DNA from 3 places in the Luteimonas campi genome. Region 2 is predicted to be linked to each of the others. Evidence: predicted binding sites of a transcription regulator. Region 2 holds the regulator's gene; each other region holds the start of a gene.
What was found. The regulator FliA, encoded in region 2, starts transcription of late flagellar genes. The targets are predictions, from matches to a motif close to TAAAGTTTNNCNNNCNNNGGCCGATAA.
Positions count from the first base shown of each region.

Region 1: a site for FliA is predicted at 3,378-3,404, ahead of ACQYVW_RS10375 (GGDEF domain-containing protein). Genes of this name have one in related genera too.
Region 3: a site for FliA is predicted at 3,699-3,725, ahead of ACQYVW_RS17215 (GGDEF domain-containing protein). Genes of this name have one in related genera too.

Region 1 is NZ_JBNWEM010000003.1:105,399-111,561, reverse strand. It holds gene ACQYVW_RS10405 (Lrp/AsnC family transcriptional regulator) at 1-216, opposite strand, end outside; gene ACQYVW_RS10400 (RidA family protein) at 322-780, shown strand; gene ACQYVW_RS10395 (hypothetical protein) at 1,212-1,532, shown strand; gene ACQYVW_RS10390 (hypothetical protein) at 1,682-2,092, shown strand; gene ACQYVW_RS10385 (tautomerase family protein) at 2,239-2,451, shown strand; gene ACQYVW_RS10380 (BON domain-containing protein) at 2,748-3,236, shown strand; gene ACQYVW_RS10375 (GGDEF domain-containing protein) at 3,559-4,842, shown strand; gene ACQYVW_RS10370 (SCE4755 family polysaccharide monooxygenase-like protein) at 4,850-5,431, opposite strand; gene ACQYVW_RS10365 (amidohydrolase family protein) at 5,800-6,163, shown strand, end outside.
Region 2 is NZ_JBNWEM010000002.1:596,234-602,396, reverse strand. It holds gene ACQYVW_RS07690 (chemotaxis protein CheA) at 1-822, opposite strand, end outside; gene ACQYVW_RS07685 (protein phosphatase CheZ) at 827-1,453, opposite strand; gene cheY (chemotaxis response regulator CheY) at 1,450-1,842, opposite strand; gene ACQYVW_RS07675 (RNA polymerase sigma factor FliA) at 1,884-2,642, opposite strand; gene ACQYVW_RS07670 (MinD/ParA family protein) at 2,639-3,520, opposite strand; gene flhF (flagellar biosynthesis GTPase FlhF) at 3,507-5,402, opposite strand.
Region 3 is NZ_JBNWEM010000009.1:20,314-26,476, reverse strand. It holds gene uppS (polyprenyl diphosphate synthase) at 1-482, opposite strand, end outside; gene frr (ribosome recycling factor) at 561-1,118, opposite strand; gene pyrH (UMP kinase) at 1,294-2,016, opposite strand; gene ACQYVW_RS17215 (GGDEF domain-containing protein) at 2,168-3,670, opposite strand; gene tsf (translation elongation factor Ts) at 3,811-4,689, opposite strand; gene rpsB (30S ribosomal protein S2) at 4,816-5,607, opposite strand; gene map (type I methionyl aminopeptidase) at 6,028-6,163, shown strand, end outside.

The DNA.
Region 1 (6,163 bases), on a different contig from region 2:
GGTACGGGCCAGGCGCAGGGCGCAGACCGCGCCCACGCCGCGAGGGTCGCGCGCCAGCTCGATGGTGTAGCGGCTGATCACGCCGCTGGCCTCCATGCGCGCGATGCGGTCGCGCACGGTGCTACGCGACGGGCCGACTTCAGCCGCCAGGGTCTTCAGCGGCACGCTGGCATCCTCGCGCAGCAGCGCCAGCAGGCGCCGGTCGATCGCATCCATCAGGCGTGCTCCCCGCACATTTGTCGGTCCTGTCCGGCGATTTGACGGCTCCGCGCGGGCCGCCAGGCAAGCAGCATGGATGCCATGCACAGCCGCCATCCCCACATGAGCCGCCGACGATTCTGCCAGCTCGCCGGCATGCCCGCAGGCCTGGCGATCGCCACGCTTGCAGCCCCCACCAGGAGCGCCAGCCCCTTGCAGATCCAGCCCATCCAGCCCACCGGCCTTGCGTATGCGCAGGCCAGCCTCGTGACCGGCGCCCAGCGCCTGCTCTTCATCAGCGGACAGGTGCCGGCCCATGCCGACGGCACGGTGCCGGTCGCCTATCCCGACCAGTACCGCCTGGCCTGGCGCAACGTGGAGGCGCAGCTGCACGCTGCAGGCATGAGCTTCGACAACCTGGTCAAGGTCACCATCTTCCTGTCGGATCGGGCGCTGATCGCGCAGAGCGGCGGACTGCGCCAGGAGATCCTCGGCGAGCGGTCTCCTGCGCTGACGATCATCATCGCCGGCATCTACGACAGCGCTTGGCTGCTTGAAATCGAGGCCGTAGCCGCGGCATGAGGCGCGGTGGGGCGAGCGCGACGGCCATCGGGTGCAGCGGCACGCGACCGGTCGTTAGCGATTGGCGGCCGGTCGATCAGGCCTAACGTCTCCTCCACGAGAACGACCGTTGTCAGATAGCACCAACGTCGCGCCAGGTCTGCCTGCGTCGCCGTTGCAGGCGGGGCCCAGGGCCATTCCTCTGAATCGCCTGATAGCATCCGGGCCGTTCAACCAACGGAAACGAGATCGTGCGAACCATGCTGGTCCCTCTGATCGCCGCAGGCGTGCTCACGCTCGCTGGCTGCGCCGGCGAGCGCTCCGCTGCCACCACGGCTGCGGCAACGGCCACCGACGCGGCAACCTCCGCCACTGCAGCCCCCGCGGATGCAGCGCCGGCCACGGGTTCCGCACCGTCGACCCGGAAGGCGGATGCAGGCGGACAGGCCTGCATGATCGCCGGCGAGTTCGAGATCCTCGGCCGCAAGATCCGCTCCCGCGATTGCCTCCAGGCCGGGGCCGACATGCCCGCCGACGAGCACCGCCAGCTCTGCGAAGGCCTGGCCGCAACCTCGGCCCGGATCGGCGAAGGCCAGGCCGGCAGCCTGGCGTACATGGCACGTTGCCCCACGCCGGCACAGGGCAGCTGCCGCGGAATTTTCGGACAGCCCGCCCTGGTGGCGTTCTACTACGAACGCACCGATGATGACCTCGCGGCGCTTCCCGCCAGCTGCGGCATGGGTGGCGGCAGCTGGGAAGAAGCGGCAGGCTGAGCGGGACCCGGGGAATACGGATGGAATCGATTGACCCGGAGTGCCGTTCGCCTGGCGCGCGCGCCGGCGGCTGAGGCGCCGCCCGGCGCTGGCGCACCGCAGCCGGCCAAGCCACCGCTCGACCTGGGGAGGTGTTCGTGCGAATCGCGATGATGCTGATGCTGCTCTGCGCGCTGTACGGCGCCTACCAGCTGTGGCCGAAGGCCGACCCTCTGGCCGAAGTCGCCACGAGCGCGAACGGTTTCGTGCCGGTCGAGAGGCCCGGCGGCGTGTCGCGCGGCTCGGTCCTGGTGCTCGCGCCACGCAACTGCCCCTCCGAGCAGGCGCAGCGCACCGAGATGCTTGTCCAGGAACTGGCCCGGCAGGGCATTCCAGTGGTCAGGAGCGACGCGTTCTCGTTCGATCTCGCGGACCCAACGGCCGAACAGATGGCCGGCGTGGACCGCGCGATCGAAGTGTTCAAGCGCGGCGCTCCCGCGGTGTTCATCAACGGCATGGCGATGTCGAACCCGACCGCCGCGCAGACGGTCGCCGAATACAGGGCGCGCCGGCCCGATTGAGCCATGTCATCGGCGATCACGCCCAAAGGTTCGCGCCGGAATCGGGGCAACCGCCTTGAGGCGGCTCGCGCCTGCCGCGGGCCCGCTCCGCCATCCGCCCCGGCTTCTGCCGAAACGTGTCGCACCCGCCCATCAGGAGCCACCGAATGCCGTACGTGAACCTGCAGATCACCAGGGGCGCCACCCGCGCGCAGAAAGCCGAACTGGTGCGGGAAATGACCGCCACCCTGGTCCGGGTGCTGCACAAGCAGCCGGAACACATCCACATCGTGATCCAGGAAATCGCGGAAGAGGACTGGGGCTATTCGGGCATGCTCACCGACGACTGGAAACGCGAGCAGGGGCGCGGCGCCGGGTGACGCGGAAAGTCTGAAGTGACCACCGAACCATGTCGGCCTGCGTTGCGCGATCCCTGCTGCAGGACCGGTCGAACTGGCCATGGATATCAGTGAGGTACGGCAGCGGGAACCTCGGCTGCAGTGGCCTCTATGGCGTCGGAGCGAGAGGCTGCTCATCCGGCGTGGATGGCCGTCCAGGCGTTCAGCTCGCGCGCCCCAGGCCGCTTAAGCCGGATTAATGCTGGCGGTCGCGCAGTCACGCGTCGTGGACAGGGGCCTGCGCACACTCCGTGCGTTCCCGCCCAAGGAGTCACCTCATGAAGATGTCCCGCATTCCCCTCGCCATTGCCCTGTCGTCCGCGCTCGCGCTCGCCGTGGGCTGCGCTGCCGATACCGATAACCAGGCTGCGGCCGATGCCGACATGGCCCCGGCCACCACGCCGGCCGACCAGGCCACCCCGCCGGCCACCGACCCGATGAACACCGATCCGATGACCGCCGATACGGCCACCACGAATCCGGCCATGGACGCGACCGCCGATGCCAGTCTGGGCGATGGCCAGGCGTCCGACCAGCCCGTCGACGATACCTGGATCACCACCAAGGTGAAGTCGTCGCTGCTGGCCGACACCGAGGTCTCCGGCCTCGACATCAACGTCGATACGCTCAACGGCGTGGTCACGCTGCGTGGCCAGGTCGAGAGCCAGGCCCAGGTCGATGCCGCGACGCGCATCGCGCGCGACATCAAGGGCGTGACCAATGTCGACACCAGCGGCCTGACGGTGGGTGGCGCCGCCACCGAGTAAGCCCCGAGGCAATGCCGGAAGAACGGAAAGGCGGGCTTCGGTCCGCCTTTCTTCGTCTAGGCCCTGTCCGCGGGCGCGGTGCCCGCGCTGCGGCAGGCGGCGCCGCGGGATGGACCCGCTCCGGGAACAGGCGGCCGGCGCTCAAGTTTGCGGCGGCGCGGCCGTTGCCTTCTCAGGCCCTCGGGGCCGGACGGGCGTTCGACACGATGCGGCCGTGCGGCCGGCCGCTCGCCGCAAGGATGCTTCCCCCATCGCTGCGCCAGGCCACCGCCGGTGCGCAGCTGCCCCTCCCGCATCCGCTGCTGCCTGGCTTCGAACGCTGATGATCGCCACCCTCCTCGTCGGCATGCTCTGCGTCTACCTGCTGAGCTTCACCGTGATGTTCCTGCTCATCAGCCGGCGCCTGGGCGGCGAGAAGATGGGGACGGATGCATTCGCGGTGGGCAACCTCGCGCTGGGTTCGGCCTACGTGCTGCAGCTGCTGGAAGGCCCGCCGGGATGGAGCGCGATGAGCGTGGTCAACCACTCGCTCACGCTGTGCGCGCTGCTGGCCTATGCCGTGGGCGGTGCGCGCTTCTTCGGTCGCCGGCCGCCGTTGCTGATCCCGCTGGTGCTGCTGGGCTTCGGCTATGCGGCCGCGCAGGCCGTGGTCGAGGCGGTCTGGGGCACGGTTGCGCGCTATGCGCTGCTCTCGGCGGTATGCGCGCTGTGCTTCGCGGTCATGGTCGGTGCGCTGCTGGTGGGCCTGCGCACCTTCGCCCGCGATCTTCGTGGCGAGGTCGTGGTGTTCGTCCTGCTGATCGGCGGCATCTGCGTGCTGAACGTCGCCAAGCTGGTCAAGCTGCTGTCGGGTGGCCTGGCGGCATTGAGCATGGATGGCCAGTTCCAGATGGTCTTCTACGTGTACATGTGCTCGCTGGCGACCATCATCCCGCCGTCCATCGTATGGCTGGTGCTGCGCCGGCTGACCGACACGCTCCGCAGCGTGGCCGCGCGCGACCCGCTGACGCAGCTGCTCAACCGGCGCGGCCTCACCGAGGCTTTGAACCTGCACTTCCGGCGCAGCAGCGCCGGCGCGCGCCTGTTAGTGATCGACGTGGACCATTTCAAGCGCATCAACGACCGGTACGGCCATCAGGCCGGGGACGCGGCGCTGTGCGCCGTGGCCGATGTGCTGCGGGCGGCAGTCCGCGAGGACGACCTGGTCTGCCGGATGGGCGGCGAGGAGTTCGCGGCGGTCTGCCTGGGGGCCGACGACCGGACCGCCTGGCAGGTGGCCGAGCGCATCCGCTGCGCCATCGCCTCGACGGTGATGCTGCAGGCGCCGGGCCGCGACGGACTGCGCTGCACCGTCACCGTGGGCATCTCGGGGCGCTTCACCGACGAGGCCTCGCTGGCGCGGGCGATGCAGGCGGCGGACGCGGCGCTCTATCGCGGCAAGTCCGCCGGGCGCAACCGGGTGGAGTGGGCGAGGCAGGCAGCCGATGCGCCCTGCCCTCCGGAACACGGACGGGCCAGCTGGCCGGTCGCGCATCCGGAGCGACCTTTGGGCGGCATCGGTGCGGATGTCGTGACGCGGCCCGTGCCCGGCCTGCTCAGCCTGTGAGGCGCGGCTAGCTGTCCCGCCGCAGCCGCAGGTCGATGCACTGGTAGTACAGGTCGTCGGCGTCCTCGGCCGAGGGGTCGTAAGGCGCCTTGTCGAGTTCGGTCATGGCCTGGATGATCTGCAGGGTGCAGTTCTCGCATTCCACGTCGGGCAGTTTGACCTCGACTGAATAGCGCTTGCCGTCCGGTCGATCGTCGTGCCGGCCGAAGTCGTCGATCAGCACGGTCTTGTTGTTGTAGAAGTCGCCCGTGCCGCAGTTGGGCTCGCCCACCCTGCAGGTGCGTCCTGCCGGATTGATGCTGGCGGGATCGCGGAAGTCGTCGTCGCCGTCGTTGTCGAAGGCGATGCGGTAGTAGCCCGGATGCCCGACGTACTCGGTCCAGGCCAGTTCGATGGTCTCGCCGGGCGCGTAGGTGTAGACATTCGTGCCGCGCTCGCCCTCGGGGCGTCCGCAGGGCGCGCTCTTGATCTCGCCGGGCCCGTAGCGCGACTTGTGGGTCTCGCTCATGTCCACGCTGAAGTGGGCGGGGACGCTGCTGGCGCACAGGCCGAGCACGACCAGCAGGCAGGCGGACACCCGGAGGCGCATGGCAGGAATCCTTCGGCGGAAGAGACCCGGACATTACACAATTTCGCCGCGCCCGAGCGCCCGGTGAGGTCGTGTCCTGCAAGGCAAGCGCCCAGGAAAAGTATCAGCTGCAATCGAAACGGTCGTGCTCCCACTCGCCATGCAGCTGCACGGGCAGCGATGGGTGCCGCCGTCGCGTGGCGGTCTTGGGCCGACGCTTCGCCAGCGTGGTCGCGCCGGTATCGAACACCGATGCCGACCGCGGGATGGCGCTTGGGACGCTGTACTGATCGCCGGATCCGGCAAACGGGCTCCAGACCATGCATCGCCATCGCCCGATGCCGCACGCGGCCCTAGAATGCGCGCCCACCTTCCCACCGGATCTCCGCATGCGTTCTGTCCTGCCCCGGGCGTTCGCCGCGCCCCTGCTGCTGGCTGCCGCGCTGGCGCTGTGCAGTACTGCCCTCGCGGCCGCGCCATCGCCGACGCCATCCAGCGCCCTGCTGCTGGGCCGGCTGTTCGACGCCCGCAGCGGCCAGGTGGTGCCGGAGGGCGTGGTGGTGGTGGCGGACGGGCGCATCCGCTGCGCGGGCCCGGTCGATGACTGCAAGTGGGGCCGCGACGCGGCCGTGCACGATTACGGCCGGGCGATGCTGCTGCCGGGACTGATCGACCTGCACGTGCATGCGCGCCCGCACTACATCGGCGCGTTCGTCCCGGCGGGCGTGACCACGGTGCGCGATGCCAACAACA
Region 2 (6,163 bases):
GCGGCCCACCGGCTGCATGCGCGCGGTCATCACCGCGCCCTGCAGGCGCGAGGTGGCGACGTCGAGCGCGGCCACGGCGCGGTCGAGGTCGTCGTCGCGCAGGCGCGGGCGCAGGGTCTTGAGACGGTTGCGCGCCAGCACCAGCTCGCCGACCAGGTTGACCATGGCGTCGAGGCGGCGCACGTCCACGCGCACGGTCACATCGGTCGGCTCGGCCTGCGCGGCCGCGGCGGGGCGCGACGGCGCCGCGGGGCGCGGTGCGGGCGCAGGCGCTGCCGGTGGCGGCGCCACGGGGGCGGGCGCCGGCTGTTCGCCGGGCACGCCGCCAGCGCCGTGCAGGCTGTCGAGCAGGGCTTCGAAATCGAGATCGTCGAGCGAGTCGCTGTCGCCCGCTGCGGGCGCGACGATGTCCGCCACCGGCGCGGCCGTCGCGGGCGTCGTCGCAGCGCCCGCGCGCAGGGCGGCGAGCAGGGCTTCGGGCGCGGGTTCGGGTTCGACCCCGCCGGAGATGCAGTGGAGCATGTCGACCAGCAGGTCGATGCCCTGCTGCACGCCGTCGAAGGCAGCCGCGTCGAGCGGCGCGCTGCCGTCGCGGGCGGCGTTGAGGCGGTCCTCGACCGCGTGGCATACCGCCACCATGGTGGTGAAGTCGAGGAAGCCGGCGCCGCCCTTGATGGTGTGGAAGCCGCGGAACACCGCGTTCAGGCATTCGCGATCGGCGGGCGCGCGCTCGAGCGCGACCATCTGCTCGCCGAGCTGGTCGAGGATCTCGCCGACCTCGACCAGGAAGTCGGCGCAGATATCGGAGACGGCCGACGACATCGCGCTACAGCCCCAGCGACGAGAGCAGGCTGTTGGCGTCGTCCTGGCTCGCGGCCGGCGCATCCAGGCCCTGGATCGAGGGGCCGTGGCCTTGGCTGGACAGCTGCAGCGGGCGCGCATCGCCCGGGGCATATGCGCCCAGGCCCGCGTCCACGGTGCGGACCAGTTCGACCACGCGGCGGATGATCTGGCCGGTGAGGTCCTGGTAGCCCTGGGCGGCAGTCATCTCCGACAGCCGGCTGCGGATGCCGGCCAGGGTCGCGGCGTGCGCCTCGGCGTCGGCGCCCGGCAGGGTCGCCAGCAGGCCGGCGCATTCCTGGATCAGGTCCAGGGTGTGGTGGCTGGCGTCCTCGCTGACCTTGACCACGTGCTCCAGGCGCAGGCAGGCCTCGGCCAGCGAACCGCCGCCGCTGCCGGTGCCCAGCGCCTGCTCCAGCTCGCGCGCAAGCTTGACCAGGCCCAGCACCAGCGGCTGGCTGCGCCACTGGATCAACGCGTCCACGGCGCTGCGCCAGGCTGCGTCGTCCTGCTGCTCCAGCGCGGCCAGCGCGGCGTGCAGGCAGTCGATCAGGGCCGCGCGTTCGTCGCCCAGGCCGGCGCCCGGCGCGGTGGCGGCGGGCGCCGCGGTCATGCGGTCGCCCCGAGGCGTTCGAACACCTTGCCCAGCTTGTCGCCCAGCGTGGCCGCGGTGAAAGGCTTGATCACGTAGCCGTTCACGCCCGCCTGCGCGGCTTCGATGATCTGTTCGCGCTTGGCTTCGGCGGTCACCATCAGCACCGGGGTCCTGGCCAGCGCGGCATCGGCGCGGATCGCCTTGAGCAGGTCGATGCCGGGCATGCCGGGCATGTTCCAGTCGGTGATCACCAGGTCGAAGGGGCCCTTGCGCAGCTCCACCAGGGCGGTGGTGCCGTCGTCGGCCTCGGTGGTGTTGAAGAATCCAAGATCGTTGAGCAGGTTCTTGACGATGCGACGCATGGTCGAGAAGTCGTCGACGATCAGGATGCGGATGTTCTTGTCCATGCGGACCTCTTGGTTGCGTGCGGGGGCCGCACCGGTTGTGCTCAGGGCAGGTAGTCGTCGTCGTCGCCGTCGCGGCGCCAGTCGGCCAGCCGCGCGCGCAGGCGCACCGCGGCCTGGCCGTGGATCTGGCAGGCGCGCGATTCGCTCACGCCCAGCACCGCGCCGATCTCGCGCAGGTTCAGTTCCTGCTCGTAGTACAGCGACAGCACCAGGCGCTCGCGTTCGGGCAGGGCGTCGATGGCCTCCGCCAGCGCGTCGCGGAACGCGACCTGCTCGAACTCGCGCGCGGGGCTGGCGTTGCCGTCGCTGGCCAGGCGCGGTTCGCCGTCGTGCTCGTCCATGTGCGCGTCCAGGCTCACCAGCTGGCCGCGCGCGGCGTTCTCGACCATCGCGTAGTACTCGTCCAGCGGCACCTCCATCGCCGCGGCCACCTGCTGCGCGGTGGCGGCCTGGCCGGTGCGCTGCTCGACTTCGCGGGTGGCGGCGACGATGTCGCGGTAGCGCCGGTGCACCGAGCGCGGCACCCAGTCGCCGCGGCGGATCTCGTCGATCATGGCGCCGCGGATGCGGATCGAGGCGTAGGTCTCGAAGGCCGCGCCCTGGTCGGACTGGAAATTGTGCGCGGCGTCGATCAGGCCGAGCATGCCGGCCTGGATCAGGTCGTCGATCTCGACGCTGGCCGGCAGGCGCGCGGCCAGGTGGTGGGCGATGCGGCGCACCAGCTCGCCGTGCTTCTCCACGACCTCGGCGGTGGAGCCTTGCTGGTTGGCGCGGTAGCGCGCGGTCGCCAGCGCGTTCATGCGGCCGCCCCCCGCGCGGCGGCGGCCGGGGCCGACACCAGGCGCTCGAGGAAGAATTCGACATGGCCGCGCGCGCCGGGCGGCGACTGCCACTGGCGCGAACGGCGGGCGATGTCGCGGAACGCGATCGCCGAGGGCGAGGACGGGAACGCGTCGACCACCGCTTCCTGGCGCTGCACCGCGCGGCGCAGCCACTCGTCGCGAGGGATCGCGCCGAGGTAGTTGAGGGTGACGTCGAGGAAGCGGGCGCTGACCCGCTGCAGCTTCTCGAACAGCTGGCGGCCTTCGCCCGGATCCTGCACCTGGTTGGCCAGCACCTGCACCCGGCTCACGCCGCGGTCGCGGCTGAGCACCTTGATCAGGGCATAGGCGTCCGTGACCGACGCCGGCTCGTCGCAGACCACCACGATCACGTCCTGCGCGGCCTGGCAGAAAGTGAGCACGCCATCGGCGATGCCGGCGGCGTTGTCCACCACCATCGCGTCGAGGTCCAGGTCGAGCTGCGAGAACGCGTGCACCAGGCCCACGTGCTGGGCCGGGCTGAGCTCGGTCATGTGGCGCTTGCCCGAGGCCGCCGGCACCACCAGCAGGCCGCTGGCGGCCTCGATCACGGTGTCGCGCAGCTCGCAGCGGTCGGCGAACACGTCGGCCAGGGTGTGGCGCGGGGTCAGGCCGAGCATCACGTCGACGTTGGCCAGGCCCAGGTCGGTGTCCAGCAGCAGGGTGCGCTGGCCGGCGTTGACCAGGGCGGTGGCCAGGTTGACCGAGACCGAGGTCTTGCCGACGCCGCCCTTGCCGCTGGCGACGGCGATCACACGGACCGGGCCGGGGGCCTTGTCTGCGGCGGAAACGGGCGCGATGGGGTCAGGCAACTGCATGGTGGTCCTCGGTGGCGAGGGGGTTATCGGCAGCACGGCGGGATTTCTCCAGTGACTGGACGAGGCGGGTCGCGTCGGCGGCGTCGAGGTCGGACGGCACCTCCTGGCCTTGCGTCGTATAGGCAAGTCCCAGGCCATGGCGGGCCAGGACCGAGAGCGCCGAACCCGGGCGGCCGGCCTCGTCGAGCTTGGTCAGCACCACGCCCTCGGGCTTGGCCGGGCGATAGCGGCGGACCACCTCGTCGAGGTCGTGCGGATGGGCGTTGGCCGGCAGCACCAGCAGGCTGCGCACGCGCCTGGCCGCGCGCAGCCACAGGATCTGGCTGAACACCGAGCGGTCGCGCACCGCGTGGCCGGCGGTGTCGACCAGCACCAGCGGGTAGTCGACCAGCTGCGCCAGGGTGTCCTGCAGCCGCTCCGGCCCTTCGGCCTCGCAGACGGTGATGCCGAGCCGGCGGCCATAGGCCTGCAACTGCTCGCGGGCGCCGGGACGCTGGCAGTCGGTGGTCACCAGGGCTACGTCGCGGGCGCGGTGGCGGGCGGCGAAGCGCGCGGCCAGCTTGGCCGCCGTGGTGGTTTTGCCGGCGCCGGTGGGGCCGACCAGCGCGATCACGCCGCCGTCTTCCAGCGGCTCGCTGTGCAGCACGCCGAGCAGGCCGGCCAGCTCGGCCAGCATCGGCGCGCGGATCCGGTCGGCCGGCAGGCGCGGGTCGATGCGTTCGGCCACGGCCTGGGCCAGCGACTCGTCGCAACCGTAGGCCGCGAGCGCGTCGAGCACCGCGGCGCGCGCAGGCGAGCCGCGCAGGCGCTCGAGCGAGAGCTGCTCCATCTGGGTTTCCATCAGCTGGCGCATCCGCGCCATCTCCTCGCGCATCGCGACGATGGCGGGATCGGCCTCCGGCGTGGCCACCACTTGCAGCGTGCGTGGCGCCGGCGGCGACGGGATCGCCGCGGCCTCGGCCGTCGCGGCGCTGGCGGCAGCCGCATCGGCCGGCGAGGGCATCCACTCGGGACGCTCGGGAACGAAGCTGGCGGCCACAGGCGGCACGACCGGCGCGGCCGGCGCGGCGGTCGCGTCCTCGGCGCCGGGCCGCTGCGGCATCGGGATGTTGTCGGGCAGCAGCGGCACGAAGTCCTCGGCGTCGCCGCCCACCATGGCGGGGCGCGCTTCGCCCGCGGCCGGCGCCCGGCGCGGCGCCGCATCGAGCGCGGCCATCATCTCGTCGAAGCGGCTGGACACGGGTGCGGAAGGCGTGGCCGTCACCGGCGCGGGCACGGCCGCAGCGAGCGGCGCGGCGGCCGCGACCGGTTCCGCCCAGGCCTGCGCCGGAGGCGGGGTCGGGGCAGGAACGGAAACTGGAACGGCAGGACGCGCCGAGGCGCTTGCCGCGGACGGCGCCGCCGTGGATGCCGGGGCGGACACGACGGCCTGTGCGGGCGCCCGCTGCGGCTGGGCCGGCATCCGCTCCGGGCCGGGCATGGCAGGCGCCGGCGACTCGGCCGTCGCCTGGGCCGCGGTGAGCTCCGCCAGCGTCGGACCCTCGCCGATCCGGAACACGGCGCGTGCCCGCGACATCAGCGTCTCGCGCGGTGCGGCCACGCTGCCGGAGGCAGCCGCCGTCGCGGCAGCGGTCGCGCCGCGGGCCTGGGCCGGTGCCTGTCCAGGCTGCGGGCGGGCCGGCCCCTCGTCCGCGGCCGGCGCCGCGGCCCGCAGCGCCTGCGCCACCAGCGCCTCGTCGTAGTCGGTGGCCGCGACCACCTCGATGCCGGCACCGCCGGCGCCGGGGCGCGTGGACAGGATCACCGCATCGGGACCCTGCTCGTCGCGGACCATGCGCAGGGCGGTGCGCATGTCGGGGGCGGTGAAGCGCTTGATTCGCATGTGGGAAAGCCCGTTCGATGGCGTTGGAAACTGCTTGCCACAGGTCCCCTGCAAGAGCCGGGCCTGAATCGTCGCGGGCGGATGTCGGAAGCTTGGCGCGGGGGCGGCGACGGAAAGCCGGCTCCCGTTCCGGCCCCGTCCACCCGCCCGAGGCGCGCCGGGCAAGAGGAGGCAAACCAAGGCCCGCCGCCCGCTGGCAAGGGAGCACGACGCCCTGGAGCCACCGCTGCCGGAGGCGGCGGAGCCTGGCAGGCCGGTCCGCTTGCGGCCCCCGTCTCACTGTCCTGGTGTCCATCGCCGGCGCGCGCCTCCGGGCGCGTGACACGGTCGTGCCGTCGCGAGCGTCCGTTCCGCAACGCAAATTGTGCCGAGCGGCGCGTAGTGCGAGGAGACGCACCGGCGCCGCGTCAGCCCCGCATCCGCATGCAGCCGCCCGGGCCGTCGCGGCCAGGCCGCCCCCGAATCGCCCGCAACGCGTGCGGCAGCCGCCATCGGCCCACCGCAACCGGAGCGACCCGAGCGACTGAAGCGACTGAAGCGACTGAAGCGATGAAAGGGTTGGAGCTATCGAACTCGCCGACGCGACCTGAGGAGTCATCGCGCAAAGGACCCGGCACAACAAAGGAGCGGACGCGTCGAAGGACCCGAGGCAGCCGAAGTGGCAAGGCGTCTGCTGCGCCGAAGGCAGCGAAGCCGCTGTGGCGACTCATGGATCCAGCGTCACGGAGGGAGCTGTCGCGACCGACGGATCCGGCAACTGA
Region 3 (6,163 bases), on a different contig from region 2:
CCGGCGGCGACATCCTCGGCCAGCGAGCGCGCGGCGGCGGCGATGTCCTGGCGTCCGCCGTAGCTGGCGGCGATGTTGAGCGACAGCCGGGTATTGCCGGCGGTCAGGGTTTCTGTGGCCTGCATGCGCGCGCGGATGCCGGGCGCGAAGCGCGCGCGCTCGCCGATGAAGCGCACGCGCACGCCGCGGCGATGCAGTTCCTCGACCTCGCGGTCGAGCGCGGCGATGAACAGCTTCATCAGCGCGCCGACTTCCTCCTGCGGCCGCCCCCAGTTCTCGCTGGAGAACGCGAACAGGGTCAGCGCGCCGATCTCCTGCTCCAGACAGAAGTCGATGCAGGCATTCACCGCCCTGGCGCCGGCGCGATGGCCGATCGCGCGCGGGCGGCGCCGGCGCGCGGCCCAGCGCCCGTTGCCGTCCATGATGACGGCCAGGTGCCGGGGGGTGCCGGAGGCGGGCGTCGTGAATCTGGAAGCGTTCAAGGGCGGTCCGTATGTCTCGCTGCCTGCTGCATGGCGTGGCTGGCGGGCGTGCGATACGCCATTCCCGTGCCGGCGCCCTTAGACCGCCATCAGCTCCTGCTCCTTGGCCTTGACCACCTCGTCGACGTCCTTGATCGCCTTGTCGGTGATCTTCTGGATCTCTTCTTCGCTGCGGCGCACGTCGTCCTCGGTGACCGACTTGTCCTTCAGCAATTCCTTGACCTGCTGGTTGGCGTCGCGGCGGATGTTGCGGATCGCGACCTTGGCGTCCTCACCCTCGGAATGGACGACCTTGGTCAGGTCGCGGCGGCGTTCCTCGGTGAGCGCGGGCAGGTTGAGCCGGATGGTGGTGCCGGCGGTGTTCGGGGTCAGTCCCAGGTCGGAGGCGAGGATGGCCTTCTCGACCGCGCCCACCATGGCCTTGTCCCAGGGCTGGATGACCAGCGAGCGCGAGTCGGACACCGACACCGCCGCCACCTGCGACAGCGGCACGTCGCTGCCGTAGGCGCTGACCCGGATGCTGTCGACCAGGCCGGTCGAGGCCCGTCCGGTGCGCACCTTCACCAGGCTGTGGCGCAGAGACTCGATGCTCTTGGCCATGCGGGTCTGGGCGTCCTTCTTGATTTCATTGAGCATCACCGGCTCCGGTTGGTCTGCTTGAGGCTAGACCGCGGATTATAGGCGGTGTGGGGTCCGCAGGGCCGCTGGACGCCCGGCGGCCGGGGGGACTGCGCGCGCGGCCAGAGTCCGGCGGCGGACCGTGCCGCCCCGCAACCGGCGCCCCCGGAGCTCCGGCGGGCCGGGGGCCGCGTCAGCGGCGGCCGCGGACCAGGGTGCCGATCGGCTCGCCCTTGAGGATGCGCAGCAGCATGCCGGGCTGGGACATATCGAAGATCCGCAGCGGCAGGTCGCTGTCGCGGCACAGCGCGAAGGCGGCGGTGTCCATCACCTGCAGATCGCGCGAGAGCACCTCGTCGTAGCTCAGGCTGTCGTAGCGCACCGCGTCGGCGTGCTTCTTCGGGTCGCGGTCGTAGACGCCGTCCACCTTGGTGGCCTTGAGCAGCAGGTCCGCGCCGATCTCGATCGCGCGCAGGGCCGCGCCCGAGTCGGTGGTGAAGAAGGGGTTGCCGGTGCCGGCGGCGAAGATCGCGATCCGGCCCTTTTCCAGGTGGCGGATGGCGCGCCGGCGGATGTAGTCCTCGCAGACGTCGTTGATCTTGATCGCGCTCATCACCCGGACCTTGCCGCCGAGCTTTTCCAGCGCATCCTGCATGGCCAGCGCGTTGATCACCGTGGCGAGCATGCCCATCTGGTCGCCGGTCACCCGGTCCATGCCGCCGGCGGCCAGGCCGGCGCCACGGAAGATGTTGCCGCCACCGATCACCACGCCGACCTCGGCCCCGGCCTGCTGGGCTTCGATGATCTCGCGCGCCAGGCGGCCGATCACCTTCGGGTCGATGCCGTAATCCTCGTCGCCCATCAGCGCCTCGCCGGAAAGTTTGAGCAGGATGCGGCGATAGGCGAGTTGCGACATGGGGATCTCGGGGGGAGGCGGGCAAACGCGGGGATTCTAGCGGATCACAGGTACAGGCGAAGGATCCGTGCAGGCGATGGCGTGCTGGCGGGCGGCCAGGTCGGTCCAGCCGTGGCACGGGGGCGCGCGCCCGTAGCGTCGCTGCCGCGGATCAGGCCCCGGGGTCGGCGCCGTGGGGCGCGACCCGGTTGCGACCCTGGCGCTTGGCTCCGTACAGGGCCTGGTCGGCCGCGTTCAGCAGTTCGCGCGCGTTGCCGAAGCGCTCGTGCTCGCCGTGGGTGGCCAGCCCGGCAGAGAAGGTCACGTACAGCGGGATGCTCTCGACGATCGCCATCGGCGTCCGCGCGACTTCCTCGAGGATGCGCCGGATCACCGCGGACGCGGCATCGATGCCGGAGTTGCCCAGCACCACCAGGAACTCCTCGCCGCCGTAGCGCGCGATCAGGTCGGCGCTGCGCAACCGGCGCGACAGCATCCGGGCGAACTCGCTCAGCACCTGGTCGCCGACGAGGTGGCCGTGGCGGTCGTTGACCCGCTTGAAATCGTCCAGGTCGATGAACGCCAGGGTCAGGGGCTGGCCGAGCCGGACCGAGGCCTCGAACTCCCGTTCCAGCACGTTCTCCAGCTGCAGCCGGTTGTACATGCCGGTCAGCGGGTCGCGCAGCGCCAGCTCCTCCAGCTGCCTCACGCGTTCGGCCGCGCCGTCCGCCTCGCTGCGCGCCTGCATGGCGTCCTGCAGCTGCTGCAGGTTGCGCAGGAGCAGGAGCTCGCGTGCGTGCTCGACGATCGCGTCCAGATGCTCCGGCTGCACGATGTGGACGTCGAACAGCGATGCGATGTCCGGTAGCGCATCGGCCATGCGGGTGACCAGGAGGTCGAACCGGGCCAGGTCGAGGCCCAGGCGCTCGCGGGTGGCCGCCAGCGCGCGCCGGCGTGCGTCGTGGGCGCTGTCGTCGCCATCGGCCAGCCACAGGTCGGCGAGCAGTCCGGAGGCGGCGACGCAGTCGTGGAAGCGGCTGTCGCCAGCGGCAACGGACTCGCTGGCGCCGATGGCCTGCTGCAGATAGGCCGGGAGGTTCCAGCGGGCGGCGATCCAGGCGCCGATCTCGGCGTGGTCGCTGCCCAGCGCTTCGCGTTCGCGCCGCAGCCTGTCGCCCGGATCCGCGGCGGCGCGCAGCAGCTCCCGGTAGAGCTCCGGCCGCACCTGCAGCAGGGCCAGCGCGCCGATGTCCTGCAGCAGGCCGGCCAGCATCAGCTCTTCCGGCCGGGTCACGCCCAGCTCCTCGCCCAGCAGCCGCGCCGCCATGGCGGCGAGCGCGCTGCGCCGCCAGAGCAGCGCCTGCTCGTCGCCCGGCTGCGTGCTGCGCATGCTGCGACTCAGCGACAGCCCCAGGGCCAGGCTCAAGGTGGCGTTGAGGCCGAGCAGGGTCAGTGCCTGGCCGAGGGTGGCAACCTGCCGGCGGTTGGCGTAGAGCGGCGAATTGGCGATGCGCAGCATGCGCGCGCTCAATGCGCTGTCCTGGGCGATGATCCGGGCCGTGGCGTCCAGGTCGGCATCCGGCTGCTGCGCCAGGTCGATGATGCGCAGCGCGATCGCGGGCGGCGAGGGCAGGGTGCGGCAGTGGCTCAGCGCGGCTTCGAGTTCGGGATGCATGCGGCCTGGCCAGGAGTACCCGGGACGGATATCGGCGCGGGCGGCCGATACCTTAGCCCAAACCGGCGGTGCCGCGAGGCCGAAACGGAAGAAGCCGCGGTTTCCCGCGGCTTCTTCCGGTATCGCGTGTCGCCCCGGCCTCAGGCCAGGCCGGCCTGCTTCATCACTTCGGCCGCGTAGTCCTCGACCACCTTCTCGATGCCCTCGCCGACGGCCAGGCGCTGGAAGCCGACGACTTCCGCGCCGGCGGCCTTGAGCACGGCCTCGACGGTCTTGTCGGTGTCGAGCACGTAGGGCTGGCCGTACAGGCTGACCTCGTTGACGATCTTGGCGATCTTGCCGCCGATGATCTTCTCCAGGATCTCGGCCGGCTTCGAGCGGTCCTTCTCGGACATCTTGGCCAGTTCGATTTCCTTTTCCTTGGCCACGAATTCGGCCGGCACGTCGCTCTGCTTGTTGTGCGGCGGGTTCATCGCCGCGACATGCATCGCCAGGCCACGGGCCAGCTCGGCGTCGCCGCCCTTGAGTTCGACCAGCACGCCGATCTTGCCGCCGTGCACGTAGGCCGCGACGGTATTGGCGCTGTCGATCGCCGCGACGCGGCGCACCTGCACGTTCTCGCCGACCTTGGCGATGACGGCGGCGCGGGCTTCCTCGACGGTCTCGCCCGAGCCCAGCTTCGCGGACTTGAGGGCCTCGGCATCGCTGGCGCCGGCGGCCAGGGCGGCCTGGGCCACGGCCTCGGCGAAGCCCTTGAAGTTGTCGTCGTTGGCGACGAAGTCGGTCTCGGAATTGATCTCGACCAGCACGGCCTTGCCGCCATCCTGGGCGCTGACGATCCGGCCTTCGGCCGCGACGCGGCTGGCCTTCTTGTCGGCCTTGGCCAGGCCGGACTTGCGCAGGCCCTCGGCCGCGGCATCGACGTCGCCGTTGTGTTCGGTGAGCGCCTTCTTGCACTCCATCATGCCGGCGCCGGTGCGCTCGCGCAGTTCCTTGACCAGGGATGCGGTGATTTCCATGGGGACCTCGATTCGAAGAAAGACGGGCGGGGCGCAGCCCGCCGTGGGATTCAATGCGGCATTGGATGGGGCCGCAGGCCCGGGAACGCAACCGCGGCAGCCTGCCGCGGTCGCGTTGCGACGCGATTACTCGGTCGCGGCGGCTTCGCCGGCGTCCTTCTTCGCCGGGGCGCGGCGGGCGGGCTTGCCTTCGGACTCGCTGAAGTCCTCTTCGCGCACGCTGGCGGCGTTCGGGGCGGAGGCCTTGCCCTCGAGCACGGCATCGGCCGCGGCGCGGGCGTACAGCTGCACGGCGCGGATGGCGTCGTCGTTGCCGGGGATGGCGTAGTCGACCAGGGCCGGGTCGTAATTGGTGTCGACCACCGCGATCACCGGGATGCCGAGCTTCTTGGCTTCCTTGACCGCGATGTCCTCATGGCCGATGTCGATCACGAACAGCGCGTCGGGCAGGCGGTTGAGGTCCTTGAGGCCCCCCAGCGAGGCCAGCAGCTTCTCGCGCTCGCGGCGCAGGCCCAGCACTTCGTGCTTGACCAGCTTTTCGAAGGTGCCATCGGTCTCGGCCGCTTCCAGTTCCTTCAGGCGCGCCACCGACTGCTTGACGGTGCGGAAGTTGGTCAGCGTGCCGCCCAGCCAGCGCTGGGTCATGTAGGGCATGCCGCAACGCTCGGCCTCTTCCTTCACCGCCTCGCGCGCGCTGCGCTTGGTGCCGACGAACAGCACGATGCCGCGCTTCTGGGCGATGCCCGAGATGAAGTTCATCGCGTCGTTGAACAGCGGAACCGTCTTCTCGAGGTTGATGATGTGGATCTTGCCGCGGGCGCCGAAGATGTACGGCGCCATCTTGGGGTTCCAGTAGCGCGTCTGGTGGCCGAAATGGACGCCGGCTTCCAGCATCTGGCGCATGGTGATCTGGGGCATTGCAGGACACTCCTGACAGGGGAACCGCCGCCCGGGTCTGTGATGGGCGGTGCGCGCCCGCTAGGCGGGCCGCGTGGTTCCGGGGTTGGGCCTCCCTGCCGCCTCCGTGGCCAGATCCCGGTCCTCGCGGAGCGGGACACCCCGGCACGGGTGTCTGCGGCAGGTGTGTATTCGCCTGCGTCTTGGGGGACGCCACGCCCGGCGTGGGCGGCTGGCTGGCGGCAGGGCCAGGCACAGCCGCGGAATGATAGCTCGCGGCGGCGTCCCAGGCAAACCGGCGGCGGGGCGCTACGGTGGGCCGTGCCGGGCTGCCCGGGCCGGCTCGGCGTCCGCCGGGATCCGGGCCTCGCCGACGGCGCCTTGCGAGGTCCGTGGAGCACCGGGCCGGCAGAGCGGCGCGGGCTCGGCGATAATGCCCGCATGACCATCTCCCTCAAGACTCCCGACGAGATCGAGAAGATGCGCGTGGCCGGGCGCCTGGCGGCCGAGGTGCTGCAGGTCGTCGCGCCCCATGTGAAGCCCGGCGTCAGCACCGACGAGCTCGACCGCATCTGTC